3 regions of the Rhodovibrio salinarum DSM 9154 genome follow, and region 1 is predicted to be linked to each of the others. Evidence: predicted binding sites of a transcription regulator. Region 1 holds the regulator's gene; each other region holds the start of a gene.
The links. The regulator PhoB, encoded in region 1, activates phosphate uptake and scavenging genes when phosphate is short. The targets are predictions, from matches to a motif close to TNTCATAAAACTGTCA.
Positions count from the first base shown of each region.

Region 2: a site for PhoB is predicted at 3,906-3,921, ahead of RHOSA_RS0116340 (PhnD/SsuA/transferrin family substrate-binding protein). Genes of this name have one in related genera too.
Region 3: a site for PhoB is predicted at 1,944-1,959, ahead of phnD (phosphate/phosphite/phosphonate ABC transporter substrate-binding protein). Genes of this name have one in related genera too.

Region 1 is NZ_KI911559.1:541,468-551,269, reverse strand. It holds gene rsmI (16S rRNA (cytidine(1402)-2'-O)-methyltransferase) at 1-308, shown strand, start outside; gene RHOSA_RS0102580 (YraN family protein) at 305-697, shown strand; gene RHOSA_RS19915 (BON domain-containing protein) at 825-1,625, shown strand; gene RHOSA_RS0102570 (SirB1 family protein) at 1,622-2,458, shown strand; gene gshB (glutathione synthase) at 2,608-3,675, shown strand; gene RHOSA_RS0102560 (histone deacetylase family protein) at 3,682-4,713, shown strand; gene RHOSA_RS0102555 (carboxypeptidase M32) at 4,765-6,261, shown strand; gene RHOSA_RS0102550 (AEC family transporter) at 6,402-7,322, shown strand; gene phoB (phosphate regulon transcriptional regulator PhoB) at 7,387-8,124, opposite strand; gene phoU (phosphate signaling complex protein PhoU) at 8,141-8,920, opposite strand; gene pstB (phosphate ABC transporter ATP-binding protein PstB) at 8,982-9,728, opposite strand.
Region 2 is NZ_KI911559.1:3,517,254-3,527,055, forward strand. It holds gene RHOSA_RS0116310 (hypothetical protein) at 1-286, opposite strand, end outside; gene RHOSA_RS0116315 (ferritin-like domain-containing protein) at 459-959, opposite strand; gene RHOSA_RS0116320 (hypothetical protein) at 1,019-1,186, opposite strand; gene RHOSA_RS0116325 (hypothetical protein) at 1,224-1,688, opposite strand; gene RHOSA_RS0116330 (hypothetical protein) at 1,702-2,220, opposite strand; gene RHOSA_RS23050 (alpha-D-ribose 1-methylphosphonate 5-triphosphate diphosphatase) at 2,601-3,833, opposite strand; gene RHOSA_RS0116340 (PhnD/SsuA/transferrin family substrate-binding protein) at 4,144-5,040, shown strand; gene RHOSA_RS23055 (phosphonate ABC transporter ATP-binding protein) at 5,040-5,915, shown strand; gene phnE (phosphonate ABC transporter, permease protein PhnE) at 5,908-6,720, shown strand; gene RHOSA_RS0116355 (alpha-D-ribose 1-methylphosphonate 5-triphosphate diphosphatase) at 6,798-7,997, opposite strand; gene phnL (phosphonate C-P lyase system protein PhnL) at 7,994-8,722, opposite strand; gene phnK (phosphonate C-P lyase system protein PhnK) at 8,727-9,524, opposite strand; gene RHOSA_RS0116370 (alpha-D-ribose 1-methylphosphonate 5-phosphate C-P-lyase PhnJ) at 9,521-9,802, opposite strand, start outside.
Region 3 is NZ_KI911559.1:3,502,524-3,512,325, reverse strand. It holds gene phnC (phosphonate ABC transporter ATP-binding protein) at 1-659, opposite strand, end outside; gene phnD (phosphate/phosphite/phosphonate ABC transporter substrate-binding protein) at 777-1,784, opposite strand; gene RHOSA_RS0116265 (esterase-like activity of phytase family protein) at 2,239-3,576, shown strand; gene bcsN (cellulose biosynthesis protein BcsN) at 3,637-4,476, opposite strand; gene RHOSA_RS0116255 (hypothetical protein) at 4,442-6,427, opposite strand; gene RHOSA_RS23035 (family 8 glycosyl hydrolase) at 6,415-7,485, opposite strand; gene RHOSA_RS0116245 (cellulose biosynthesis cyclic di-GMP-binding regulatory protein BcsB) at 7,472-9,802, opposite strand, start outside.

The sequences.
Region 1 (9,802 bases):
TCGGCCCCCGCGACGCGGCCGTCGGACGCGAGCTCACCAAACGCTTCGAGGAGCTGATCCGCGCGCCCCTGCCGGAGCTGGCAACGCGGTTCCGCGAGACGCCGAAGGGCGAAATCGTGATCGTGGTCGCGCCGCCATCGGCCGAGGCACTGATCGCCGACGCCGAGACGGTCGACGCACGCCTGCGCACCGCCCTGGAAACCATGAGCGTGCGTGACGCCGCCGCGGCGGTTGCCGCCGAGACGGGCTGGAAGAAGAAACAGGTCTATGACCGCGCCCTGCACCTCAAACCGGGGGGCCGGCGATGACGCGCCCGACCCAGGCGCGCCGGGCCGCCGAACAGCGCGGCCGCGGGGCCGAAGCCACGGCGGCCTGGATGCTGCGCTTGAAGGGCTACCGAATCCTCGCGCGTGGCCTGCGCACCCCGGTCGGGGAGGTCGATCTGATCGCCCGGCGCGGCCGGGTGCTGGCCCTGATCGAAGTCAAGACCCGCGCGACCCGGGATCAGGCCGCCATGGCGATCACTCCGCGCCAGCGCCAGCGAATCGCCCGCGCCGGCCAGGTCTTCCTGGCACGCCGGCCCGACCTGGCGACGCTGAACCTGCGCTTCGACGCCGTACTGCTCGCGCCCGGCCAATGGCCACAGCACATTACGGACGCCTGGCGCCCGGATGCGGACGAGCGCTTGAGCGTGTGACCCGGGAATGACCGGTGGCGCGGTCTGGCAGCACCAGTCATCACAGCTTCGCCGCTTGGCCTGGGCCTGGACGTATGGGTAAAAAGTTGCGTCAAACCCCCTGAAATCCCCGGAGACTCCGACCGCCATGACCTGCCCCCGGATGCGCCTGCGTTCCCGCCGGACCGCCCAAATCGCCGCGGCGCTCTGCCTGGCCGCACCGCTCGGCCTTGCGGCCTGTACCCCTGCCGGCGTGGCGGTTGGCGCCGGAGCCACCGCCGGCGTCGCCGGCTTCCAGGACCGCGGCCTTGGCGGAGCGGTCGAGGACAGCCGCATCCGCATCCAGATCAACGACCTGTGGCTGAAGGAGGACGAGGTCCTGTACCGCAAGGCCGGCCTGCAGGTGCAGAACGGCCGGGTGCTGGTCACCGGCGTGATGCCGACCGAGGAAATGCGCGCCAAGGCGATCGAGCTGGCCTGGAAAGCCGACGGTGTGAAGGAAGTGATCAACGAGGTGCAGATCGGCGACAGCTCGGTCGGCGACTATACCGAGGATACCTGGATCTCCACCCAGCTGAAGGCCGACCTCCTGCTGGACGCCGAGGTCAGCTCGATCAACTATTCGATCCAGACGGTACGCGGTGTCATCTACATCATCGGCATCGCGCAGACCGACCAGGAACTGCAGCGCGTGTTGAACCACGCCCGCGGCCTGGCCAACGTCCGCAAGGTGGTCAGCTACGTGCAGGTCAAGACCGAACCGCGCGAACCCAAGCTGCAGGGTGGCGGCGACACGGCCGAGCAGCCGAACGACCGCCGCCAGCAGCCCACGACGCAGGATGATCAGACGCCCGGAACCAACGCCCCCTCCCGCTCCGACACACCGTCCACCTCCAATGAGCCCCCCACCGCTACCGAGCCGGTGACGGAGACCGACCTCGACGCATGAATGATCTGGCGGAAGCGCAAGGCATCCTTCGCCGCGCAGGCGGCCGGCCGGACACCGACATCGACCTGGCCGAGACCGCGCTTGCGCTGGGTGCGTTGGACGTGCCGGAGCCGCGCCTCAACCGCTACCGCCATCACCTCAGCCTGCTGACCCGCGACGTCGCCGAGGCGGCCCAGGCGGCCGGGACCGACGACCTCGCCGCCCGGGCGCGGGCGCTCGCCGAGGTGCTGGTCGAGCGCTACGGCTATCAGGGCGACCGCGACACCTACGACGATCTGCAGAACGCCAACATGCTGCGGGTGATCGATCGGCGGAAGGGCCTGCCGGTCGCGCTCGCCATCCTGTTCATCCATGCCGGGCGGGCGCAGGGCTGGCACATCGACGGCCTGAACTTCCCCGGCCATTTCCTGCTGTCCATGAACCTGGGGGCCGAGCGCGCCGTGCTCGACCCGTTCGACGGCCTGCGCCCCCTGGGCGCCCGGGACCTGCGCGAGCTGTTGACCGCGATCGAGGGGCCGGGGGCCGACCTGTCCCCGGAGCACTACGCGCCGCTCGGCAACCGGGCGATGCTGTTGCGCCTGCAGAACAACCGTAAGGTTCGCCTGCTGCATGACGAGCACCGCGACCTAGCGGTGCAAGCGCTCGAGGCGATGCTGATGATCGCCCCGGGCGAGCCCAGTCTATGGCACGAGGCCGGCTTGCTGCACGCCCACCTGGGCAACCTACGCGCCGCGATTTTGGCGTTGGAGCAGGTGATGCATCTGTCCGAGGCCCCGAACGAACAGCGCGACGTCGCCAACCTGCTGCAGCAATTGCGCGGGCGCATCAGCTAGCGCCCCGGGGACATGCAGGGGAAGCGCAGAGGTCTCTTTCTTGCACCTGGCAACAGCGGGATATCATCGCGCCCCCGTTGCCAGGCGGGCCTCGGCCGCATTAGGTAAAACGCGGAACCTCATCTCACCCAGTCAGCAGGACCATCGCTATGGCCGAGGACCCGAAGCATACGCAGGAGACCCCCGGCGTCAGTTCCGGTCGGCGCGAAAGCACGACTCTGCAGGAGCCGTTGGCCCCCGCGCTGGACCGGCCGTCTTCGCTAGCCGTCGCCTTCCAGATGGACGCCCTGTCGGGCATCGACATCGACGCCGACAGCTCCTTCGCGCTGGCGCTGGAGGCGCAGCGCCGCGGCCACGGCCTGTACCACTATGCCCCGGAAGCCCTGACGCTGCGGGACGGCCGGGTCTACGCCCGCGGCCGGCCGATGCGCCTAAAGCGGGAGCACGGCAACCACTACCAGCTGGGCGACTGGGAAACGCTCGACCTGGCGGCGATGGACGTGGTGATGATGCGCCAGGACCCGCCGTTCGACATGGCCTACATCACCGCCACGCACCTGCTGGAAAAGGTGCATCCGCATACGCTGGTGGTGAACGACCCCGCGCACGTGCGCAACGCACCGGAAAAGCTCTACGTCACCCACTTCGCCGAGTTCATGCCGCCGACGCTGATCACCAGCGACCGCGAGCAGATCCGGCAGTTCCGCCGCGAGCAAAAGGACATCATCCTCAAACCCCTGTTCGGAAACGGCGGCGCGGACGTCTTCCGAATTACCGAGCAGGACGAAAACCTGGGCGCGCTGCTGGATATGTTCACCCGGCTCTACCGCGAGCCGATTATGGTGCAGGCCTACCTGCCGGAAATCCGCAAGGGCGACAAACGGATCATCCTGATCGACGGCGAGCCGGTCGGCGCGGTCAACCGCGTTCCCCCGCCGGGCGACGCGCGCGCCAACCTGCACGTCGGCGGCTATGCCGAGCGGGCGGAACTGACCGAGCGCGACCGCCAGGTCTGCCGCGCGATCGGTCCGGCGCTGCGCGAGCGCGGGCAGATCTTCGTCGGCATCGACATGATCGGCGACTACCTGACCGAGATTAACGTGACCTCCCCCACCGGCATCCAGGAGATCAACCGGCTGGACGGTGTGTCGCTGGAGACGCAGGTCTGGGACGCCATCGAAAGCCGCGTCAACGCGAGCGGCCACATTCCGGAGTAAGTCCCGTTGCAGATCGTCTATTCCGCCGACCACGCCCGTCAGCATGGCCGCGGTGAACTGACCGATGGCCGCCTGATGCCGGTGGTGGAAAAGCCCGCGCGCGCCGAGATGGTGCTCAAGCGCGCCCAAGAGGTCGGCCTGGGCGACATCATGCCGCCGCGGGACTTCGGCCGCGAGGCGCTGGTGCGCATCCATCGACCGGACTACCTCGCCTTCCTCGAAGGCGCCTGGGCCGAGTGGGAAGCCGAGCGCGGCGGGGAAACCGACTGCCTGCCGCTGATCTGGCCGGTGCGCAACCTGCGCGCCGTTTGCCCCACGCACATCGACGGCAAGGTCTCCTACTACGCGCTCGACGCCGGTACACCGATCACGCCCGGCACCTGGACGGCCGCGCGGGCCAGCGCGAACGTTGCGATGACGGCGGCCGACCTGGTCGCCGACGGCACGCGTGCCGCCTTCGCGCTCGGCCGGCCGCCCGGGCACCACGCGACGGCCGACCAGCTGGGCGGCTACTGCTTCCTGAACAACGCCGCGCTCGCCGCGCAACGCCTATTGGACCGCGGCGCCGAACGGGTGGCGGTGCTGGACGTCGACTACCATCACGGCAACGGCACCCAGGCGATCTTCGAGGACCGCGCGGACGTGCTGTTCTGCTCGCTGCACGCCGATCCGAAGCAGGAGTTCCCCTACTTCCTGGGCCATGCGGACGAAACCGGCACGGGCGCGGGCGAAGGGTACACCGTCAACGCGCCGTTGCCCTGGGGCACCACGGCGGAGGCCTGGATGGCCGCGCTGGAGCGGCTCTGCCAGCGGATCGAGTCTTACGCGCCCGACGCCCTGGTCGTGTCGCTCGGTGTCGACACCTACAAGGGCGATCCGATCTCCCGCTTCGCCCTGGATACGTCCGACTTCCCGCCGATCGGCGCGCGCTTGGCCAAGCTCGCCCTGCCGACCACCTTCGTCATGGAAGGCGGCTACGCCGTCGAGGAGATCGGCGTGAACGCGGTCGGCGTTCTGCAGGGCTTCGAGGGGGGCTAGGCCGACCCCTATGCCACCGACACGTTGCGAACGCGAGGAGACATCCCCGGTATGACCGATGCCTACGCCGAGTTGGAAACGCGCTTTGGCCGGATGAACGCGCTGTCGGAGGCCGGCGGCGTCCTGAACTGGGACATGGCCACCCTGATGCCGGCCGGCGGGGCCGAGGCGCGCAGCGAGCAATTGGCGGCCCTTCAGGTCACCTGCCATCAGATGATGACCGACCCCAAGATGGCCGAGCTGTTCGAAAACGCGCAGGCGAAGGGCGACCAGCTGTCCTCCTGGCAGGCCGCCAACCTGAAGGAGATGCGCCGGCAGTGGCTGCACGCCACCGCCGTGCCGGAGCGCCTGGTCGAGCAGATCAGCCGCGCCACCAACCGCTGCGAACTTGCCTGGCGGGAGGCACGGCCGGAGAACGACTTCCAGAAGGTGAAGCCCCATCTACAGGAAGTCCTGGACCTGACGCGCGAGGCCGGCCAGGCCAAGGCGGACGCGCTCGGCCTCGGCGTTTACGACGCGCTGCTCGACCAGTTCGAGCCCGGCTTCTCTTCGCAGCGGATCGACGAGATATTCGGCCGGCTGGCCCAATGGCTGCCGGAGACGCTGCCCCGGGTGCTGGAGAAGCAGCGCAGTCAGACCCCGCCGCAGCGCCCCGAAGGCCCGTTCCCGCAGGCCAAGCAGGAACAACTGGGCAAGCGGCTGATGCAGGCGGTCGGCTTCAATTTCAGCCACGGCCGGCTGGACGTCTCGCTACACCCCTTCTGCGGCGGTGTGCCGGACGATCTGCGGATCACCACCCGCTACGACGAGAGCGACTTCACCAGCGCCATCCTGGGCGTGCTACACGAGACCGGGCACGCGATGTACGAACGCAACCTGCCCGCCGACTGGCGCCGGCAGCCGGTCGGCGAGGCGCGCGGCATGGCGCTGCACGAAAGCCAGAGCCTGCTGATCGAGATGCAGGCCTGCCGCTCGGCCGACTTCATCCAGTTCATGGCGCCGATCGCCCAGGAAACCTTCGCCGGCAGCGGTCCGGCCTGGGAGCCGCACAACCTCTACCGGCTGGCCACCCAGGTCGAACCCGACTTCATCCGGGTCGACGCCGACGAGGTGACCTACCCCGCCCACGTGATCCTGCGCTATCGGCTGGAAACCGCGCTGATCGCCGGCGACATGAGCCTGGACGACCTGCCGGGCGCGTGGAACGACGGCATGCGGGACCTGCTCGGCATCACCCCGCCGGAGGACCGTCTGGGCTGTCTGCAGGACATCCACTGGTTCGACGGCGCGTTCGGCTACTTCCCCACCTACACGCTGGGCGCGCTCGCCGCCGCGCAGCTGTTCGAGGCCGCGACCACCGCGCACCCTGAAATCCCGCAGCACCTGCGCCAGGGCGATTTCTCGACCCTGCTCGCCTGGCTGCGGACCAACGTGCACAGCCTGGGCAGCTCGCTCACCACAGACGAAATCCTGGAACGGGCCACCGGCGCGAAGCTCGACGAAACGGTGTTCCAACGGCACATCCAGCGCCGCTATCTGGACGACTGACGGGACGACAGACCGCGCGTCGCGGCGTATTCGGGGCGGGGCGTGTCAGCACCCGGCGGCCCACCGGCCACCCTTGTTCCCTGGCAAGGGGTGTGCAGGATGCGCGGGCGTGCCCCACCCCTTCGTGAACGCCCCATCGCATGGCCCTGCTGTTCGACGTCGTCACCCGGATCACCTTGCCGATCGTCGCGATCGCGGCGCTCGGCTTCGTGATGCAGACCCGCGCGGGCTTCGACGTCCGCTCGCTGAACCGGCTGCTGCTCTACGCCACGCTGCCCTGCTTCCTGGTGGTGACGCTGGCGGAAGCGAAACTGCCGCTGGGCCAGCTTCAGGGCGTGGTGATCTTCACGATGGCGCAGTTCGCCCTGCTGCTCGCTCTTGGCTGGTCGGTCGGCCGCGCGCTCGGCCTCGACCCCAAGGCGCGCGCGGTGGTGGCGGTCGCCTGCGCCTTCCCGAACAGCGGCAACTTCGGCATCCCGGTGATCGAACTCGCTTTCGGCAGCGACTATGTCGTGCACCAAGCGGTGATCACCTCGACCCACACGGTGATGATCCTGCTGCTGGCCCCGATCCTGTTCGGCGGCGGCGGCACGGTCGGCCAGCACCTGAAGGGCGTGTTCCAGACCCCGCTGATTCCCGCACTGGCGATCGGCATCGGCCTGAACCTGGCCGGGATCGAGTTGATCGAGCCAATCCGCAAACCGCTGGCGACGATGGGCGATGCCTACGTCGGCGTGGCGCTGTTCGCGCTCGGCGCCCAGTTGGCGGAAAACCGGCTGAGCGTGCAACTCGGCACGGCCGGAGTGTCGGTCGCGCTCCGGCTTCTGATCGCGCCACTGCTGACGGCCGCCGCCTTACTACTGCTGGAGATGCCGGCGTCGGTCGAGGCGATTCTGCTGGTCGGCAGCGCCGGCCCGGTGGGCGTGTTGGTGACCATCTTCGCCAGCGAGTTCCGCGGCAACGTCGAACTCTCGAGCGCGGTTGTGGTTGCCTCCACCGTGCTGAGCCCAATTGCCATCACCGCCGCGGTGATCGCCACCCGACTGATGGGGATGGGGTAGCTGGACGTGCAAGAACGGCCCTTCCCGTCCGTGGCGGAAAGGACCAGTGTGCGCGACCTTCAGTCTACCCCTGCTCCGCCTCGGCGCTTTCGCTGCCGACGCTGTCGGGCTGATTGGCGGGATGGTCGAGGGCGTAACCGGCGGCGCGGACGGTACGGATCAGGTCCGCCTCGTCGCCGGTGTTGAGCGCCTTGCGCAGCCGGCGGATATGGACGTCGACCGTTCGCGGTTCGACATAAACATCGTGCCCCCAAACCGCGTCCAGCAACTGCTCCCGGGTGAACACGCGGCCCGGGTGCTGCAAGAGATGGCGCAGCAGGCGGAACTCGGTGGGGCCTAGGTGCACGTCGCGGCCCTGCCGGCGCACCCGGTGGGCTGCGAGGTCCATCGCCAGGTCCTCGAACTGCAGCGTCTCGCTGGTCAGCTGCGGCTGCGCCCGGCGCAGCACGGCGCGGATGCGCGCGATCAGTTCAGCCGGGGAGAACGGCTTGGTGATGTAGTCGTCCGCTCCCGAATCCAGCCCCCGGACCTTGTCCGCTTCCTCGCCACGGGCGGTCAGCATCAGGATCGGCACATCGCGCGTATCCGGCTGGCGGCGCAGCCGGCGGCAGACTTCCAGGCCGCTGGTGATCGGCAGCATCCAGTCCAGCAGCACCAAGTCCGGCCGCTCTTCCGAAGCGCTGATCAGCGCTTCGTCACCGTCCTGAGCAGCCATCACGCGAAAGCCCTCGCGCTCCAGGTTGTAGCGCAGCAGCGTGACCAGGGCGGTCTCGTCCTCGACAACCAGGATTAGCGGCTTCATTGCAGTCGCCCCTCCTTCAGGCGTTCGAGGACCCATCGCCGGAATTCGGCGTGTTTTCGGTCCCGATATCCTCGGCGGTCTCCGGCGCCTCGACGACGGCGTAGCTGGAGGTATCGCCCTTCGGCCGGCCGCCCTCGATGTAGTCCCCGGTGACAAGGTAGTGGATCGTCTCGGCGATGTTGGTGGCGTGGTCGCCGATCCGCTCGATGTTCTTGGCGATGAACAGCAGGTGCGTGCACGGCGTGATCGCCCGCGGATCCTCCATCATGTAGGTCAGCAGTTCGCGAAACAGCGAGGTGTACATCTCGTCCACCTCGGCATCGCGGTGCCAGACGTCGAGCGCCTTCTCCGCGTCGCGTTCGACATAGGCGTCGAAGGTATCCTTGACGATCGACTGCACCAGCTTGGCCATCCGCGGCACGGCGGAGGCCGGCTGCGCCGGCGGTAGCTGATTGAGCGCCAGCGTGCGCTTGGCGACGTTGACCGCATAGTCGCCGATCCGCTCGGTGTCGGAGGCGATCTTGAACGCGGCGATGATCTCCCGCAGGTCGGTCGCCACCGGCTGGCGCAACGCCAGGATGCGGACCGTTTCCTCCTCGATCTGGTGTTCCAGGCCGTCCAGGCCGGTGTCCGCGTTGACCACGCGGCCGGCGAGGTCGCTGTCCCGGCGGGCCAGCGCGTCGACGGCGCTGGAGAACTGGCTTTCCGCCATGCCGCCCATGCGCGCGATCTGATGGGCGACGTTCTTCAGTTGATCGTCGAACGACTTGACGATGTGTTCCTGCTGCCCTTGCAAGGCGACCTCCCTTGGCGCCGGCCCTCCGGCGCGTATCTTCACATAGATGTGCCGGCCCGGCTCAGCCGTACCGGCCCGTAATGTAGCCCAGCGTGCGCTGATCCTTCGGATTGGTGAAGAGCGCCTCGGTCTCGCCCGCCTCGACCATCTCGCCCAGGTGGAAGAAGGCGGTGCGCTGCGATACGCGCGCGGCCTGCTGCATGTTGTGGGTGACGATGACGATCGTGTAGTTCGCGCGCAGTTCGTCGATCAGCTCCTCGATCTTGGCCGTGGCGATCGGGTCGAGCGCGGAGCATGGCTCGTCCATCAGGATCACCTCGGGGCTGACCGCGATCGCGCGGGCAATGCACAGCCGCTGCTGCTGACCGCCGGAGAGGCCGGTTCCGGGCAGGTCCAAGCGATCCTTCACCTCATCCCACAGGCCGGCGCGCTGCAGCGAGTTGACGACGACCTCCTCCAGCTCGTCCTTGGTGTTCGCCACACCGTGGATGCGCGGACCATAGGCCACGTTATCGTAAATCGACTTCGGGAAGGGGTTGGGCTTCTGGAACACCATCCCCACCCGGGCGCGCAGCTGCACGACATCCAGCGCCGGATCGTAGATGTCGGCGTTGTCGAGCGTAACCTGACCGCTGATCCGGCAGCCCTCGATCACGTCGTTCATGCGGTTCAGGCACCGCAGGAAGGTCGACTTGCCACAGCCCGAGGGCCCGATCAGGGCGGTGACTTCGTTTACCCCGACATCGAGCGAGATGCCATGCAGTGCATGCGCCTGTCCGTAGTAGACGTGCACGTCCTGCGCGGCCATCTTCGCCGTCTTGCTGGTACCGGCGGACGGGCTCGATCCGGTCTCGCCCTTGCCCGGCTGATTTTTGTGTTTGG
Region 2 (9,802 bases), 3.0 Mb from region 1:
CCTGTTGCGCCTGCTGGTCGCGCATATCCTCCAGCAGGCTCATAAGGTGGCGTTCGTCCCCCGTCAGCTCGCAGGACTCGACGTCCGCGAACCGCATCGTCCGCCGGCTGTCGCGCCGCAGGTATTCGACGATCCGATCGACCGACCAATCCGCGACGCGCCCCTCGGCGCGCCCTGGGTTTTCCAGCAGCCGTTCCTGCACCTCCTGACGGCGTGCTGTGTCGCGCTGCCAAGCCGCACGCAAACCGCGCACGATGGACCGCCCGAACCCGCAATCTCCGATCATCGTATCCTCCTCCACGACACGGGATAATATTGAGAATGAACTGCAGTAGCGTCAAGCCGTTTGGCGACTCTCGGCGAGCGATGCGACAAAACATCCGAGCGAATGCACCGCTCCGCATGCCCGGAAGCTGAACGCTTAAAACCCGAGCGCCGGGTCCGGGCGACACCAGGCGTTAGTCGTGCGATGCCTGGGCCGAAAGCATCCAGACGCTCTTCTCCAACGTCCGGATCTGCTCTGCTAGGCGATCCGCCGTGCGGGCATCGATCGTCTGGGCGATGGCATGGGTCGTCCGGCAGCTGGCGATCAGATGCCCAATGTCGTCGCACAGGCTGCGCACCTGGGCATCATGATCGCCATCCACGGCCTCCAGGCTGATCGACGAGTTCGCGCGGTCCCCCGTCAGTCCGATCGGCACCGTGTATCCCAAAGTCCGGAGCCGTACCGCGGCTGTATTCAGCAGACGGCTCAATTCGCCCTCGCGCTCGATCAGCAGGTCCTCCAGCGCGCGGCGCTGCAAGCCCGCATACTGCCAGCGCAGAGCCTGGATCTTGAGCCGCACCACGGCCGCCTCGCCCGCCACCCGGCTCAGGGCTTGGGCGACCTGCGCGCCCGGGTCTTCATTGCCCGCGGTGTCCAAGCCACTCGCTGTATCCAACTGCGTAATGACCGTCATGTCGTCCTCTCCAACAATCGAGAGCCAAGCCTTTTGAGGGCCACCGAACCGCTGGGCGCTTACCTGAGCGAAAGGCTGAAGACGCCCGCGACGAGGGCGCTGGTCGCAACGAGCGCCAGCATCACGCCAGTTGCCCAGACGCCAACGGGGTTCACAGCGACACGGGCGACAAGGCGGCGCCGGGCCGCGCGGTAGCCCTGGATCGACTGGCCCGGGTCGTCCGCCATGCTCGTTGCCGGCGCGCGCTGCCGTGCGTTCACGCCGTCACCCCGCCCCATGTAGGCCACCCTGCTGGATGGCCGCGAAGTCGTTCGCCAAGTCCGCCATTGGCGGCAGAGCGGCTTCGTGATGGGCCAGTTCGAGCATCAACGCCGAACGCGCATCGCTGGTCATTCGCCCAGCGAGCGACATCTGCAGCCCACGCCAGACCAGCAACGGCAGGCATGCTTGCGGCGCAACCTTGCGCGGCAGTGTTTGGGCATAAGCGAGCCCGCCATCCGTCGCATGAACACGACGCTCGGCCGGAAAGGCGTTATCGTTGGACACGCGCAGGAAGCTGCAGGCCACCAGCGCTTCGACCCGGCCGCGGATGACTTCGGTACAGGGACTGAACCAACCCCCGCTCAGCTGACGCATGTGGCAGGGAATCTCCCGGAGCCGCGGCGCCGCCTCGTCCGCCAGGAAAACGATGGCGAAGTCGAGGATGTCGTTGGTCGACAGTCTCGCCATCTCGGCACCTCCTTCAGTGAACCAATACGCTTGAGGGGACAGCGGCAGAGGGCGCAGCGCGTCGATCCTCCGGATGACGGCGCTCCGTCACGCACGCTTGCGGCTCTACGAGATCGATCGGCAGTTCCGCCTGCGTCAGGGCGCTTGCGAACTTGGCCGCCGTCGGCGCGGCGTGGAGGCACGCCACCCGCGGCATGAAGCATCCGAGCAGCAGCCGCCCCGAGGCGGCGTCCTGACGCTGGAAAGCGGCCAGGGCCGCGAGCAACAGACCCTCGTCCGGGGAAACCCGGCCGCATTTCAGGTCCCCGAGCTGAATCGGACGGGTGGCATTCTGGGCCAGCCACTTGAACAGCACTTCAAAGTCGCGCATGGCCGAACGAATGCCGGCCAGTTCGAAGCCGTGACCAAGGTTCTCTTGCGGATCTTCGCCCTGTTTCAGGCAATAGACCCGCTTGCGTAGGCACCAGAGCGCGAACATGCCGCCGCTCGACAGGTCCGCCGTCTCCCGGTTCTCGAAGGCCGTGCTGGTCATCTCGCTCTCGCACGCAGCTGTTGCGGTCCGCGGCGGCACGACGCTTGGCAGGCCGATACCGCGCAGCCCCAGATTAGTGCAACTGCAAATCATTCGCAATAAGGAAACGCACGCCGGCGCGCTTGACCCTCACGTCCGCCCTATTCGCCATGCGGTGGCCGACAAGGCAGGCGGGCAGAAAAAAGGCCCGACGGGCGAACGCGCCGGGCCCAGGATTTGCACATGAGAGAGCCCGACGACCTATCTGCCGGCAGGCTCACCGGGATGCTGACAAATCGCACCCGTTATTGCAACTGCTTCTCATGTGCATCTGCGCTTTTCAGCCGCACCCCGCCTTACAGCCAGCGGCCCGAACGAACGCGGGACCCAACAGATGCAGATTACCCGCCGACCTCTGGGCTGGTGCGATGGACCATTCGGCCACCGGTCCAGGTCGCCGAGACCCGCGGCACGCCAGGCACACTATCGTCCACGGCCAGAAGGTCGGCACGCTGACCAACAGCGATCATCCCCCGATCACTCAACCCGGCCGCACGCGCTGGACCGCCGGAGACCAAATCCCACGCTGCGGCGAAGTCGCAAACACCGCCCGCGACCAGCTGGAAGGCGGCGAGCAGCGGGGCGGGATAGTAATAGTCGGTGGTCAGCACATCGCACAGACCGGCACGCACGGCATCCTCCGCCGTCAGACGGGCATCATGGCTGCCGCCGCGCACCACGTTCGGGCTGCCCAGGATCACGGAATCGCCGGTGGCGGCCGCCGCCTCGGCGGTTTCCAGATTGCAGGGAAACTCGCACAACCGCGCCCCCAAGGCGTGGAAGTGCGCGCAGGCTTCCGGAGTCTCATCGTCGTGGCTTGCGATCGGGACGTCGGCCGCGCGTGCCGCCGCACACACCCGGGCGACGCCATCCGGTACCTCCGATCCGCGCCGGGCGACCTGTTGGGCGAGTTCTTGGTACTGCTCGATCGAAAGGCCAGTACGCTCAGCATATTGCGCAAGCTTGTCCAACCGCTCAAGCCGGCCGACGATCATCTCCAGGTGGTCGTTCAGCGAGAGCAGATCGATCCGCCCGGCGTCCAGCCACGCGGCCACCTCGTCGACCGCGTCGACGTTGTGCAATTCGAAGCGCAGATGCACGCGCGGCTGACAGGCCAACTCGTGGCCCAGACGGTCCAATGCCGCCATCAATTCGACCACCGTGTCGCGCCCGCGCAGCCCCGGCTCCCAGCTGTAGGTCAAGCTGTGGAAGGCTGTCGTGATGCCGTTTGCGACCAGCTGCCGGTCGATCTCGGCCAGCGCCACCGCCATCGGGAACCGCACGCCGGAACGCGGCATCAATACGTGTTCGAACGCATCGCCATGCAGATCGACGATGCCCGGCAGCAACAGCCGACCGGCCAGGTCGATCCGGCGCGCTGTCGGCCTGCCCTCGTCCGCATGTACGGACGCGATCCGACCGTCGGCTAAGGTGACACACGCATCCTCGAGGGACCCGTCGGGCAGCAGGGTTCGCCCGCCGACCAGGGTCACCTCGGATGCCTGCAACACCGATTGCGATACGTCGTCTGCTTGAAGGCTGTTAGTCGCGGCGTCCTGACCCTTCGCATGCATCAAGCAATTCCCTTCTCACGCCTTCTCGATGGGCTCGGGATTTCTATATTCTCCTTTGCGCGAAAGGTCATATTACAGTTATGTTGAATGTATTTTCTTATACTTAAATGATTAGACGATTTCGTCATTGGTATATTCATGTAGATTTAACGTTCCTGACACCGTTTCTTGGTCTTCCCGTCACGCCTCTTCGGCCATGGTCTGGGGTGCGCGACGCGGAGGTCGCGCCCCTGAAGACGGCGCCATAGCCATGCGCGCGGCCAGCCACGTGCAAAGCCGCGCGCTGACCAAAGAACGGGAGGATACTCCGATGCGTTGGATCACCTATCTGTCGGCCGCGGCCGTCGCGCTCGGGCTCGCCGCGCCGACGACCACGCCGGCCGAGGCCGCCGACGACACGATCACCATGACCGTAACCGACGTCTCCGGCCTGGAGCAGCTGCGCCGGGACTGGGACGCCTTCTCCAGCCTGCTCAAGGAGAAGACCGGCTACGAGGTTGAGTTCGCGCCGGTGACGAGCCGCACCGCATCGGTCGAACTGCTGAAGAGCGAAAAGGTCGATTTCATCCTGACCGGTCCGGCCGAGTTCGTAGTCATGAACAAGCTGACCGACGCCAAGCCGGTGCTGGGCTTCAGCCGGCCGGACTACTTCTCCGCCATCATCACGATGGCCGATAGCGGCATCACCTCGGTGCGCGACCTGAAAGGCAAGAAGGTCGCCGTGGGCGACGTCGGCTCGACCTCCTCGCACCTCGGCCCGTCGCAGCTGCTGATGGACTACGGCATTGACCCGATGGAGGACGTCGAGCTGGTGCACACCACCCAGAAGATCGGGCTGGAAAGCCTGCGCCGCGGCGACATCGCCGCCTGGGGCACCAACTACATGGACGACTACCTGCGCCTGCGCGCGAAGTCCGACCTGGCCCCGGGCGCCTTCCGTGTGATCGCGCGCGGCCCGGACCTGCCGAACGACGTCCTGCTCGCCGGCACCCATGTCGACGCGGAGATGGTCGACGCCGTCCGCACGGCGATCACCGAGAACTCCGATGCCTTCGTCAAGGCCGTGGTGCAGGACGGCGGCGAAGAGAACAAGAAGTACGGCGGCATGAAGTTCATCGCCAACGTGGACTCCAGCGACTACGAATACGTCCGCGAGGCGTATCGCACGATCGACCGGCCGAAGTTCGCCGAGTTCGTGGGCAACTGATGTCGGTTCAACCGGCCGAGACAGTGGCCGTCCCGGGTGCGCACGCACCGGGGGCGGCTGCTTCCGTGCCCCACGCCGAACGCGCGGCCCACCTGAACGTTCGCGGCCTGCGCAAGCGCTATGGCACGGACGAAGCCGACGTTCTGCAGAATGCCGGCTTCCTGCTGCACGAGGGCGAGAGCCTAGCCGTGATCGGCGCCAACGGCAGCGGCAAGTCAACCATGCTGCGCTGCTGCCTGCGCCTGATCGAGCCCGACGCGGGCGACATACACCTGCTTGGTCAGGATGTGATGGCCGCACGCGGTCCCAACCTGCGTCGGCTGCGCGCGCAGGTCGGCTTCGTTTTCCAGCGGCACAATCTGGTCCCTCGTCTGTCGGTGCTGTCCAACGTGCTGCACGGCGCTCAGGCCCGATTGTCGAGCCCGCGCAACTGGTTCCAGGCAACCGCGCCCGCGCGGCTGCGCGTGGAGGCGCTGGCCTGTCTGGACCGCGTCGGCCTGGCGGACCTTGCGGGCCGGCGGGCGGACCGCCTGTCGGGCGGGCAGTCGCAGCGCGTCGCGATCGCACGCACGCTGATGCAGCGCCCGCGCCTGGTGTTCGCCGACGAGCCCGCCGCCTCGCTCGACCCCACGGCCGGGGAGGAGGTGATGGAGCTGTTCGCCCAATTGATGCGCGACGAGGGAATCGGCGTGCTGTTCACCTGCCACGACCTCACCCACGCGCAGCGCTACGGCGACCGCGTGCTCGCGTTAAAGCGTGGACAGGTGATGTTCGACCGCCGGGTTGGGGAGGTCGACTTCGACCAACTGCGCGACCTCTACGCCCCGTCCCCATCCGCCGACCCGGCACAGCCGCAAGAGCCAAGACATGTCTGACCCGACCCGCGAAACCCGGCATACACGCGACCTGCCCGACCGTCTGGCGCGTCCGGACGCGCTGTCGTTCACACTCTACGTCGCCGTCGCGGCGTTCGTGATCTGGTGCTTCCAGGCCGCCGAGATGTCGGTCACCACCTTCGTCGAGGGCATCCCCTCGATGGGCCGGCTGGCCGGCGAGATGTTCCCACCAGCCTTCGGGCGTATGGAGTCGATCGGCGCCACCATGCTGGAGACCTTCCAGATGGCCGTCGTCGGCACGGTCCTGGGCGTGGCGCTGTCGATCCCCTTCGCGGTCATGGCCGCGCGCAACCAGACGCCCAATAAGGCGGTGTATTACCTGGCACGCGGGGTGATCACCTTCATGCGGACCGTGCCGGATCTGATCTGGGCGATCTTCTTCGTGATCACGGTCGGGCTCGGCCCGTTCGCCGGCGTGCTCGCGCTGACAGTCGACACGCTCGGCTTCTGCGGGCGCTTTTTCGCGGAAACGATGGAAGAAGCCGACCCCGGCCCCCAGGAAGCGCTGAGCGCACTCGGCGCCCGGCGCAGCGGCATCATCCTGGGCGCGGTGCTGCCGGCGGCGATGCCCTCGATGGTCGCCACCTCGCTGTTCGCGCTGGAGAAGGCGACCCGCTCCTCGGTCGTGCTGGGCCTGGTCGGCGCGGGGGGCATCGGCATCGAACTCAAGGCCGCGATGGACATGTTCGACTATAACGAAGCGGCGACGATCATCCTGTCGATCTTCGCCCTGGTGATCGTGGTCGAACGCACCAGCGCCGCCCTGCGCGCCCGGCTGATCTGAAGGTCTGAATCAATACCGTACGGCGGGGGTGGTCACGTTGGCGCCCCCGCCCTACAGGCCCATTGGGAACAGCGGGATCAGGCGACCCGGCGGCCGGCGCGCCAGACGGTGCAGACGACCGGGGCGTCGCCCTGGTCGCGTACGCGCAGCAGGTCCGCGCGCTGGCCGGCGGCGATCTCGCCGCGGTCGGTCAGACCGACCATGCGCGCCGGGTTACGGGTGACCAGCGCGAACACGTCCGACAGATCCCGCCCGGTCTGCCGATGCAGGACGAACACCGAATGCAGCAGGCTGACCGGCACATAGTCGCTGGAGAGGCAGTCCAGCACCCCGGCATCGACCAGTTCGTCGGCGGCAACGTTGCCAGAGTGGGAACCGCCGCGCACCACATTGGGCGCGCCGGCAACGGTGGCGATCCCCGCGCGATGTGCGGCCTTCCCGGCCGCCAGCGTGGTCGGAAACTCACAGACGCTCACACCGAGTTCTGCGGCTTCGGCGACGTGCTCTTCGGTCGTGTCGTCGTGGCTGGCAAGCGGGATGTAACGGTCGACGCAGAGCTTGGCGAGCGCCTTACGATTGTGCGTGCCGTGCCGGGCAGCGCGCTCCTGCAATTCCACGGCCAGCGTCGCCAGCTGCGCCTCGGTATAGCCGTGCTTGCCCTGGTAATAGGTTTTCCAGACATCGAGGTCCTGGAACTGCCGCTGACCGGGCGAATGATCCATCAGCGAGACGAGCCGCAGGCTGGGGTTCAAGGTGAACGGCTCGACGGTCTCCGCCAGGTTCGGCACCGGCAGCTCGGCGCGAAGGTGCAGCAGGTGTTCCGCGCGCAGTATGTTGCGCCGGCCGGCTTCCGCGATCGCGTCGACCAACTGGGCGGAATGGCCCGCCGCCCCGCCGACCTCGTCGTCATCCAGACGCAGCGCGTCGAGGATGGTGGTGATGCCGGCCCCGCAGATCTGCGCGTCGTGCGCCATGATCGCGGGCAGGAACGGCCAGCGCACCTTCGGCCGCGGTTGGACGTGATGCTCCAGGTTGTCGGAATGCAGTTCGACCAACCCCGGGGTCAGCAGATCACCTTCCAGATCCACCGCGCCGGGCATACGGACGTCGCCTTCGCCGAACTCGGCGATGGTTCCTTCGCGGACCACGACGTGGCCATGCCACACGCCGGTCGGCCCGACCACGCGGGCGTTGGTCAGGATCAGTTCGTCGTTGCCGCCGCGCCCGGCGATGCCGGCCGGCGCGTTACGGTTCGCTGGGGCTTTGGGGACGGTCATGCGGCCTCCGCCTTGCCGGGCAGATCGAAAATCCGGGTCGCGACGGCTTCGCGCACGCCTGGATCGTGGAAGATGCCAACGATCGCCGCCCCGCGTTCGCGGGCTGCGTTGATCAACGCAACCACCACATCGCGGTTGGCCGCGTCGAGCGAGGCGGTCGGCTCGTCCAGCAGCAGGATCGGGAAGTCGCGCGCGAACGCGCGGGCGACGTTGACCCGCTGCTGCTCGCCGCCGGAGAAGGTCGCCGGCGGCAGATGCCACAGGTTCTCGGGGATGTTCAGACGGGCCAGCATCGCCCGCGCGCGGTCGCGGGCCTGGTCGGGCGGCATCCCGGCGTCGATCGCCGGCTGGGCGACCACCTGCTCGGCCGGCACACGCGGGATCGCACGCAGGAACTGGCTGACGTAGCCGAGGTGCGTGCGCCGCAACTCCAGGATCCGGCGCGCCGGCGCCCTGGCCACGTCAACCCAACCGTCGGCCCCACGCACCTGAATCGTTCCGGACTGTGCCAGGTAGTTGCCGTAAAGACAGCGCAGCAGCGAGGATTTGCCGGCCCCCGAGGGCCCGCGCAGCACCACGCACTCCCCAGCGGCAACCTGGAAGTCGGTTGCGTCCAGAACCGGCAGGCGCACCCCGCCTTGATGGTGCAACGTGAACGCCTTGGACAGGCCGCGCACCTCGATCATCGGGCCGGCTGGCGCTTGAACAGTCGTGTCTTGGCTCATGGGTCTACACCGGCAGGATCGAGGAGACGAGAAGCTGCGAATAGGCCGCCTGCGGGTCGTCCAGCACCTGATCGGTCAGCCCGGTTTCGACCACCTTCCCGTGCTGCATCACCATCAACCGGTGCGCCAGCAGGCGCGCCACACCGAGGTCGTGCGTCACCAGCACGACCGCCAGCCCCAACTCGGCGACCAGCCCGCGCAACAGGTCGAGCAGCCGCGCCTGGACCGACACGTCGAGACCGCCGGTCGGCTCGTCCATGAACACCAACCTCGGCTCCGACACCAGGTTGCGGGCGATCTGCAGGCGCTGCTGCATACCCCCCGACAGCTTGGCCGGCGGATCGTCCAGGCGCGCCGTGTCGACCTCGACCCGCGCAAGCCAGTCGTGCGCGCTCTGCCGGATCGTGCCGTAGTGCCGCTGGCCGAGCGCCATCAACCGCTCGCCCACGTTGGCGCCGGCCGAAACGCCCATGCGCAGGCCGTCGCGCGGGTTCTGCTGCACCAGCCCCAGGTCGGTGCGGTGCAGCCGACGCCGCCGGCCTTCCGGCAGGGCGTGCAGATCCACGAGCGCGCCCCAGCGGTCGCGATACAGCACCGCACCGCTGTCCGGCGTCTCCTGCCCGGCGATCGTGCGCACCAGGGTCGTCTTGCCGGAACCGCTTTCGCCGACGATGCCCAGCACCTCGCCCGGAAACAGGTCGAAGGAGACGTCGTCGACCGCCTGCACGCGCCCGAAACGCTTACCGACATGGTGCACCGACAGGATCGGCTCATCCGCGTTGCAGGCGTCGTGCGCGCTCATGCCGTCTCTCCCGAAGCGCCGTCCTGGCGGCGCTGTGCGCAATAGTCGCTGTCGGAGCAGACGAAGCGCCGCCCCCCCTGATCGTCGGTCACGATCTCGTCGAGATAGCTGTCGGTGGCCCCGCACAGTGCACAGGGCGTGCTCCAATCCTCGACATCGAAGGGGTAGTCGTCGAAGTCGAGGCTGCGCACCTCCGTGTAGGGCGGCACCGCATAGATGCGCTTCTCCCGCCCGGCGCCGAACAGCTGCAGCGCCGGGTTGCGGTGCATCTTCGGGTT
Region 3 (9,802 bases), 3.0 Mb from region 1:
GACAGGCCGACCACCCGCTCGGCGAACATCAGCGCCAGGCCGACGTCATGGATGTTGATCAGGGCCGGCAGCCCGCGTTCGCGCGCCAGGTCGGCGATCAGGGCGAGGATGGTGCGCGCGGTCTTGGGGTCGAGCGAGGAGGTTGGCTCGTCGACCAGCAGGATCTTGGGCTCCTGGATCAGCGCGCGCGCGATGCCGACGCGCTGGCGCTGGCCCCCGGACAGAGCGTCGGCGCGGTTGTTCTCGTAGCCCGCCAGCCCGACGCGCTCCAACAGTTCGAAGGCGCGGTCGATATCGGCCTGCGGGAACTTGCGGAAGAACGCTTGCCAGAAGGAGACGAAGCCGAGCCGGCCGGACAGGACGTTCTCCATCACCGTCAGCCGCTCAACCAGATTGTACTCCTGGAAAATCATGCCCATGTGCCGGCGCATCTTGGCCATCTGGTCGCTGTTCAGCGCCGTCACCTCGGTGCCGTCGAGCCAGATCTGGCCTTCGCTCGGTTCGACAAGGCGGTTGATGCAGCGAATGAAACTGGATTTGCCGGCGCCGGACGGCCCGATCACCGCCACCACCTGACTCTTCTCGACTTTCAGCGAGCAGGCGTCGAGCGCCTTCTGGCCGGTGGGGTAGGTCTTGGTGAGATTATCGACCTGAAGCATGGATACCGCGGAAGATCTAAGCAGGAAAAGGGCCCGGTCCCGGCGGGTGGCCTATGCCAACTGCCGGAACCGGGCTGTCGATTGAGTGTACGCGTTTGAGCGCGTACGCGCGGAATATTACCCGCTGATGTTGTCAGTCGTGTACTCGACCTCGTTTTGCTCCTGAATGGTGCGGATCACCTGCCAGTTGTTCTTGTAGGTGATCGGCAGGAAGCCATCGACGTCGGAGAACTCCTTGCCGAGCGACGTGCCCTCGAACTCGAAGGTATAGAACGCCTTCTGGATCAGCAGGGCCAGGCGCGGATGCAGGTTGTGCGCATGGCCAAAGCTGGTGGTCGGGAAGGACTGGCTCTCGTGGATGATACGGATGTCGTCCAGGTCGACCGCGCCGCGCTCGGCCATGCGGTCCAGGACGGAGGACGCGATGGGCGCCGCGGCATAGTCGCCATTGGCGACGCCGAGGATGCTGCGGTCGTGGCCGCCGGAGTAGGTGACCTCGTAGTCCTCGCCCGGGACGATGCCGAACTGGCTTTCCAGCAGTGCGCGCGGCGCCTGGTTGCCGGAGTTCGAGGCCTGCTCGGTGTGCGCGACCGTCTTGCCATTCAGGTCCTGGATGCTCTCGATGTCGCTGTCGGCCGGCGTGATGACCTGCATTTTGTAGCCGTACTCGCCTTCATCCGTGCCCATGATGGCGAACGGGTTGAAGCCAGCGATGTTGACGCCGAACGGCGTCGAGCCGGTGGACAGGCCGGCAACGTGCAGACGGCCCGAACGCAGCGCCTCGATCTGCGCGGCATAGGACTGCGCGGAGAAGAAGCGGATGTCCTTGCCGGTGACCTCCTCCAGATGCTCCATCAGCGGCTGGAAGGTCTCCTTGTAGATCGCCGGGTCCTCGACCGGCACGTAGGAGAAGATCAGCGTGTCCGGATCGGTCCATTCGCTCTCGTCCAGCGGCAGGTCCGCGACCATGTCGCGGTTCATATCGCAGTAGCGCTCGGCCAGCTTGCCGCGGTAGTCGCAATCGGTCATCTGCGCGTTGGCGCTCTGTGCCGTCGCGCCGACACCCGCGATCAGCGCGGCGGTGGCGACGCACGCCTTCGCCAGCTTGGTGATGTTCACAGACATAAGTCTCCCCTCGTTGGTTGGGCTCCGTCAGGCCGCCGCCAGGGTGTGCAGAGGCGCCAAAACGGTCGGCGGCAGGGTCGCGTCGGGGGCCGCGACGCGCCCCCCAATGCGCGCTCCTGGGTCCAACATCGCAACGATGACAGGGTGATTAAGCTCGGCTTGCACTTTTGTGAAAGCAGGCCTGTGCAGCTCCAAACGGTTTTCATGAGTCGGGGGATACTCAAGGCGTTCAGCCGCTATTATCACAGTCAAAATAATATCAATTCACTGGAGGAGTAAACGCTGTCAGTAAACTTTCATGTGCCCGCAAAAAGCTTTTCATCGCTTCGATTGCATCCCTACCCACGCCGTGTGTGCGAGCGGCATTCACCCGTTACAAAGGACAGGGATCATTCGTATGAAGCGTACGTTTCTCTTCATGAATATAATGTTGGCCGCCGGTGTGTGCAGCGCGATGCCCGCGTCCGCGCAGCAGGCGCATGAGGCAACGCTGGCCGGTCATGCCTATCTGCAGGCCGATACCTTCGTGCCGATCCCGGACGATGCGCCGGATGCGCTCGGCGTCGCGGCGAAGTTCGCGGGCCCGGACAACCTCCGCACCGAGCAGTTGGGGAGCATCGAGACGAGCTCGTTCATGTCGGCCAACGGTGCACCGCGCCTGACCGATGCCGACCGGCCGCACGCGGGTCAGCCGGTCCAGGGGTTTTCCGGCATCAAGCCGGCCGGCGACGGCGCCTATTACGTCATGGCGGACAACGGTTTCGGCAACAAGGCAAACTCACCGGACGCTATGCTGATGGTCCACAAGGTCGCCCCGGACTGGGATCGTGGCGAGGTCGAGCTGGAGGAGGCGATCTACCTCAAAGACCCGAACAAGGTCGTGCCCTTCCAGCTCACCAACGAAAACACCGGAACGCGCTACCTAACCGGTGCCGACTTCGATCCGGAAAGCTTCCAGATCGTCGAGAACGCGGACGGCGAAACCCGCTTCTGGTTCGGCGACGAGTTCGGTCCCTACCTGTTCGCCACCACGCCCGAGGGCGTCATCACGGACTTCCACCAAGTGCGGGTCGGTGGCGAGATCGTGCGTTCGCCCGATCACTTCGCGCTCAAGCTGCCGACCGAGCCGGACGGTTCCGTCGACTTCTCGGTGCGCCGCAGTCGCGGTCTGGAGGGCATGGCGGCCAGCCCGGACGGCGAGACGCTGTATCCGATGTTCGAAGGCCCGCTGTACCGCGATGGCGGCTACGAGTCCTCGGAAGAGGGGCATTACCTGCGGATCGTCGAGTTTGACGTTTCCGAGGGCGCGTTCACCGGCCGCAGCTTCAAGTATCAGCTTGAGCAGGACGGCCTGTCGATCGGCGACTTCAACATGATCGACGACAATAGCGCGTTGGTGATCGAGCGCGATTGGGGGGAAGGCGTGCCAGCCCAGGCGTGCGAGGGGGCACCGACCGCCGATTGCTTCAACAAGCCCGCGCAGTTCAAACGTGTCTATACGATCAGCTTCGAAGGCGTTGAGGACGGCGGGTTCGTCAAGAAGCTGGGGTACATTGATCTGATGAACATCCAGGACCCGAACGATAAGGCCGTCCTGGGCGGCGAGGGCGATCGCTTCACCTTCCCGCTGGTGACGATCGAGGACGTCCACATGGTCGACGATCGGCACATCATCGTCGGCAACGACAATAATTACGGCGTCTCGATGGGTCGTAAGCTCGGCGCGCAGGACCACAACGAGTTGATCCTGCTGGAAACGCCGGGCCTGCTGCAGCAGGCGCTGCAGGATTAAGACGAGAACGGTGCGATCGGGCGGGGCGGCTGCGAGGCGGCGGTTCCGCCCGATCCTATTCTAGAAGCCAGGCAGCCAGTAGGGGTCGTTCGAGCGACCGTTGCGCCCTTGCGGGGACGGCGTTTCCTGGCCCCAGCGGCTCGGCAGTCGCCCAGCGTCGCCTCCTGGTCTCGCTGCGAGGAAATCCAGCTGGATCCGCTGGAAGACTTGCGCGATTCGCGATGGCGGTTGGGCGGCATCGCAATAGCGCAGGGTGGTGAACACGCTGGACAGTCCGCGCGGCAGGAAGACCTCCGACTGGCCTTCGACCAGACGCTGCCAGGCCAGGAGGCAGGTGGCGTCGCCATCGCCCGTGAGCACGACATAGGCATAGTCGCCGTAGGCATTCTGCGCCGTTCGAACCCCGCTTGCCGTATAGTCGGTGGGGAACTGCTCCTGGATCTCGGAGTGGAGCCATTCCCGGTCCGGTTGGATGCTGGGGACGCGGGTGCGGATCTCGGGACGGCTGAGCGAAGAGACGAGCCCTGGGCGCGGCGGCCGCAGGTGGGCGATCACCTCGTTCGAGCCTGGAATGCTCGTGTTGTTGGACAGGATCAGGCGGTGGCTTTCGCCGAAATCGTAGACCCGCACGAAGCCACGAATGGCTGTGAGCTCGGGACGGGCATCGCTCTCCGCTGGCTCGGAAGACTGCGCTGCGGACGTGCCCGAACTCGGCGCCACGATCTCGAACACCGTGTCGGCCGGCGCCGCTTGCTGCCAGAGCGGTGCCACGGCTTCCCGGCGGTCCTCGTAGCGCTGCGGGGCCGTGCAGGCGGCGAGCGTCAGGCCGAGGAGCGCGCACGCCGCCAGCCCGCCGAGGGTCGGCCTAGCGCGTGTACTTGCGAACCACGGCCAGGGCATGGCGGGTGTCCTCCGTGCTGAACTGGATGTTGAGGTCCGAGAAGATCTGGGCGGCACGGCCGTTGTTCCCAAGGTTATAGTTCGCCCACCCCTGAATGACCTTGAGCCCGCGCGTCGGGGCGGCGTACCGGCGCCGGATCTCGAGAATGCGCAAGACCTCCGCGTAGCGCTGGCGTTCCATCGCGATATAGGCGTATTTCGCCAGCGCTTGGGCCTTCAGACGGTCCGTCTGCTCCTGGGGCAGGTCGGCGTCCTGCAGGGCCTGCATGGCGCGTTGGACTTGTCCCAGGGTGATCAGCGAGGTCGCCTGTCCGAGCAGGGCGTCGCGACGCAGCCGGACCCAGTCGGTGCCCGCCTGCTGTTTCTCATCAAGGAGCGAGAGCGCCTGTTCGAACCGGATTTCCGCTTCGACGTGCCGGTTGAGCCCGACGAGACACCACCCATAGGCCACGGCTTCCGCCGCGCCATAGTCGGCGGTGCCTTCGATACCCTGGGCTTCCGCCAGGCAGGCGCCGTAGTCCTCGCGTTGCATCGCCTGCATCAGCGGGCTTGCCGGATCCCCGACCTCCAGCGTGTCCGCGATCTCAGGATATTGGTCGCGCCATTCGTTCAGCGTTTCGCGTGCCGCTTCCAGCCGTCCGGCCTGGGACAGCGCCAGCACGCGCCCTTCCGCGGCCTTGGCCGACGGTGCCCAGGTCAGCGCCCTGGCGAACCAGTCCGCACTCTGGTCGAAGCGCTGACTGTTGTAGTGCTCCCAGCCGAGCGCCATTGCGAGCGTGGCATTCTCGTACCTTGTCGCCAGGCTTGCGTAGCGCTTGAGATGTTCTGGGCCGACGGTGCCATCGTTGGCCAGCCGGTCGGTTGCGATGCCGACCAGCAGGTCGCGTATCTGCCGGTTGCCGGCATGGGCGCGCGCGGTTTCTTCCGCCTGTTCGGTCTTGCCCTGGTCGCGCAGCGCCAGCACGAGCCCCAGACCCGACGCGCTGCCGCCGCCCCAGGCCTGGGACCGCTCGAACCACGTTTGGGCCTGTCGGTGCTGTTTGCGCTTTTGGTGATACCAGCCAAGCGTGCTGGCGGTTTCCGGATCGTTGGCCTGTTTGGCCTGATCGCCGTACCGGGCCAACTCGGCGCTGCTCAGGTTGACCTGTCCGTCGGCCGCGGCCGCCAGCCTCGACTGGTCGAGATAGCCTTCGATCCGGGCGATTGCGCGTTCGGTCTCCGGTCTCTGGGCCACGTTCCTGGCGACGCTCAGGAGGGTGCGGGTGGCTTCCGGCGGCAGGGCGGCGTGCGCCTTTTCGAGCGTCGCGACCCGTGCCTCGGGAGCCGCGCAGTCCCGCAGCGCGCTGGCAAAGCGTGTGCGGGCGCGCTCGGGCTGGTCGGTCGCCGCATAGGCCTCCGCCGTGCGCCAGATCAGGTCGATCGACTCGCAGGTCAGAAGGCCGGGATTGGCCTCGGCAATCTGGATTACGGTGTCCTGCGCGCCGATGTCGGAAGCGCTGACTAGGCGCTGGCGCTGCCGGGCGCGTTCCAGCGCCTGCATCATGTCCGCAGGCGGTTGCCAGTCCGGGTTGGCTTGACGCAGCTCGGCGATGCGCGCGCGCACGGCGGCGTACGCACCCTCGCCGTACAGGTCCCAGAGCGGCTGCACGTTCGGCCCCGATGGTTCCGCGCCCAGGTTTTCGGGTGGCGTCCAGCCCGGCTTGATCCGCTGTAGGCGCTCGACCTCGGCTTGGAACTTCGCATCCTGGCCGCTTTGCTTGTAGTAGCGCAGGGCAGCCAGATCGCTGGCGGTGATCTCGCCCGACCGGCGTTGCGACCGGAACTCCCGCGCGTCGATCGACGCGGGCGGCACGATTTCCAATTGCCCGCCGTCCTGCGCATGGGCATCGCACAGCGCCAATACGCTGCTGGCCATCAGGCTGAGCAGGAGCGTAGGGGTTAACAGCCGCATGACGTCTCCCCGCCCTCGGCAAGACAGGCCAACAGGCTCAGGACCGCGCCGTAGTACTGTACGTTCTCATCGCGCAACGCGCGGCCAAGCTCGTCCGGCGTTGGCGCTGAGGGGCTCCCGGTCACGAGTCGGCGCACGGCGGCGTAGCCGATGTTGGGGCCGGCGCTGAGGATCTCGTCGCTGCGCAGGTCGACCTCTAGGGGCAGGCTGCCGGACGCGCCAGAGCCCGTCCAGAGATCGCGGAAGGGCGCCAGCAGTTCGCTCGTAATCGGGGTGTCGCCCCAGCGCAGGTAGAGCGGGATGCGCACCGCATTGTATCCGAAGACCCCAGGGAACATGTCCGGCTCGGGCAGGCGAAGCTGGCCGTCGGGTGTCAGCACGACCCAGTCCGGCGGCAGGTTCCAGCGCCCGAAGCGCGCCTTTTGCAAGAGCTTGCGGCCGTCTTCGGCGAGCTCTCGCCATATCGCCCCGTCCGGCCGTGCGGCGAGGCGCTCAAGGGCCGGAAAAATCCAATACGCCAGGCTGATCACGACGTGGTCGTTCTCGTGCACGAACCCTTCCGGCCCCGGCAGCAGCACGGTGTAGCCGCCGACCTCGCGCACGAGGGTGTCACGGATCGCGCGCGCCAGCTCTTCGCCCCTGCGTGTGTAGTCCGGGTTATCGAATTTCTCACCCGCTTCCAGAAGGGCATAGGCGACCAGCAGATCACCGTCGCTGGCACTGTTCGGGTCTGGATAATGGTCGGGGCCCTTCGGCTGCCATTTCCACACAAGCAGCCCGTCCTGGCGGATCATCAGTCGGCTGTAGGTCCACTCGAAGATCCGCGCGAACGCGCCCGGGTCATCGTGCGCCTGGGCCAGCACGAGCCCGTAGCCCTGGCCTTCGGAATGGCTGATGTCATCATTGGCGGTATCGACGACGCGCCCGCTGGGCGCGACGAAGCGGTCCTTGAACGCCTCCCAGGGCGGACAGGTGTCGGCGGCGGCGGGCGTACAGATCGACGTCATCAAGGCGATCACGCCGATAACGGGCCAACGCGGGCGGCTAGACTTCGGCATGATATCCCCGGCCCGTTTTCTCCAGAAGCCTGTAGAGCAGGTACCCGAAAACAAGGCATAGCCCGAGGATAAGACCGGCCAGGATCCAGGGCCGGTCGCCCAGCCAGTTGGCGACGATCAGCATCCCCGTGCCGATGTCGACGGTCCCGCGGGAGATATAGTAGCGGTCGCGGGCCCGCCAGCTCATGACCTCTCTCGCATCGCTGCCGAAGAAGGTGACGGCGCCGTCCAGTTGGCCCCAAACCGCCCGCTGCTTGAGCCGTTCCGCCGCGCGCGACAGCGCCTGGTTGGAGCGGGCGATCACGAGGGTGCGGCTATGTCCCTTGGACCCCGGGATCTCGTATTGCAGGACGGCGAACGTAACCGGAAAGTCCGGGGCCGATTCCGGGCCGACGCCGATCAAGTCGTAGAATGCCTGAAGCTGCTCGGAGACCCAGGCCTCAAGCCTGCTTTGCGTGGAGTTGGTCTGCGGTTGCCGTTGCGTCTGCCTTCCCAGGATTTCGGCAAGGCGCGTGCGATCGACCGGTGCGCCATTGAGCAAGTCCGACCGGACCGCCTCGATGGTCGCAGCCGCCAGGGTATCGCGTGCGCCCCGGTCGTCGGCGGGCTGCGTCAGATCGAAACTCGCATCGCTGCGATCGCGCAGGTTCGTGATTAGCGTGATCAGTGCCGAACGTACCGATTCCTGGCGCAAATCGCCTTCCAGGACCACCGGCCCGCGCTCGCCGGAATAGGGGAAGCCCGTCGTGCCGGTCAGATGCAGGTTGGGCATCTGGTACAGGAACGACATGTCGTTGAAGGACAGCCGGCTTGCGCCATCGATCTCGAAGCGCGGTGGACTGCCGTCATTGCCAAGCGCGCTCGGGCAGGGCTCACCGTCGGCGACGGGAGTAAGCGCCTCGAAACCTAGGGTGTTGAGCCCGGGCCTGAAGCTGGTCATGGGCAGACGCAGGGTGGTTTGTTCCTCCTGCACGCTATTGCCCGGCTGCAGGTCTTCCACTTTCAGAATTCGGCCGTTCAGGCGGATGATCAAGCGGGCGTCCGGGCCGACCGTGCCGACATGGCGGTAGCGCAGGTCGATGACGCCGTCGTGTTCGCGCCGCGGGAAGAGTGCCGCCGGCAACCGGAATTCCAGGTTTTCATTCAGGACAACACCGTTCGACGCCTGGGTCGGCCGCCCGAGGTCGGTGAAGGTCTGTGTGCTGTGCGGCGGCATCAGCTTCGCGCGTGATGGCTCTGGGATCGGCGAGACCGTCTCGCCCGCAATGCCCGCGAATTGCCGGGCCGCGATCAAGACCTCCTCGGTGGTCCGTCCGGAGACGAGCAGCAGCGCCCGGTCCGCCGTGTCGCCGAGCGGATTTAGGGAGACGTGCGGGCCGACGATGTCACGCGCCACTGGGCTGCCGACAAGCGTGGCCACCTCGTCGCGCGTGTCCACGGCGACGTAGATCCCGGGCTTGAGCTGCGGCACGGCGATGCCGCCGTACGCTGTCTGAGGCGGACGGGCCTGCTTCGGGAGCGTGACACGCGCGGTGTCGAACCGCAGGTCCTTGGTCGCTGCGCGGGCGATGAAGCCTTGAGCGATCAGTCCGCTCAGCTGGGTGGCGCGCTCGGGCGATGTCGATTCCGGGGCCAGGAAGCGGATCGCCTGACCTTTGAAGACGCCGGAATTGAGCCAGGTCGCAAGATTTGCGGCTGTCACCCTGGGTGCCGGGTCGGCGTAGCGGAGCGCCAGCCGTGTCGCATCCAGATCGATGTCGCTCCAAAGATCGAAGTTCGATGCAACGCTGCAGGCAACCCGGTGCGTGTGCCAGGCGGCGAAGGTTAGGGTGTTGCGGCCGTAGTCCAGCAGTCCTGGTGGAACCTCAACCTTCACCTCCGCAGGCCCCGTGAGCGCCGCCGGGCGAACCTGTGCGATCGTTTCCCCGTTGAGTTCGATCGCCAAGCGCGAGTCATCGGGGAGAACATCCGCGCTGTTGCGGAACTGGGTGACGAACTGGACGCTTTCGACCCGTTCGGGCTCAGGGACCTGGAAGACGATGTCCCGGCGCGCCCGTGCACCCGTCAGGCGTAGCTGGTCGTCGAGACCGTCCACGTTCAGCGCCGGTTTGAGCGTCACGGTCTTCTGTCGGGCGGCGGCGTTTTCCCGTAGGGTTCCATACGCCATGGGGGGCGCCGGCAGGCGTCGATCGGCTTGCGGCGAGATCTGATCCGATGAGGCCGTGCGGCCAGCTCCGCCGGTGGCGCGCTCGGGCCCGGGCATCGCCGGGTTGGCGGTGGGGGGCGCGGGGGCTTCGTCGGTGGCTGGTGGGTAGAT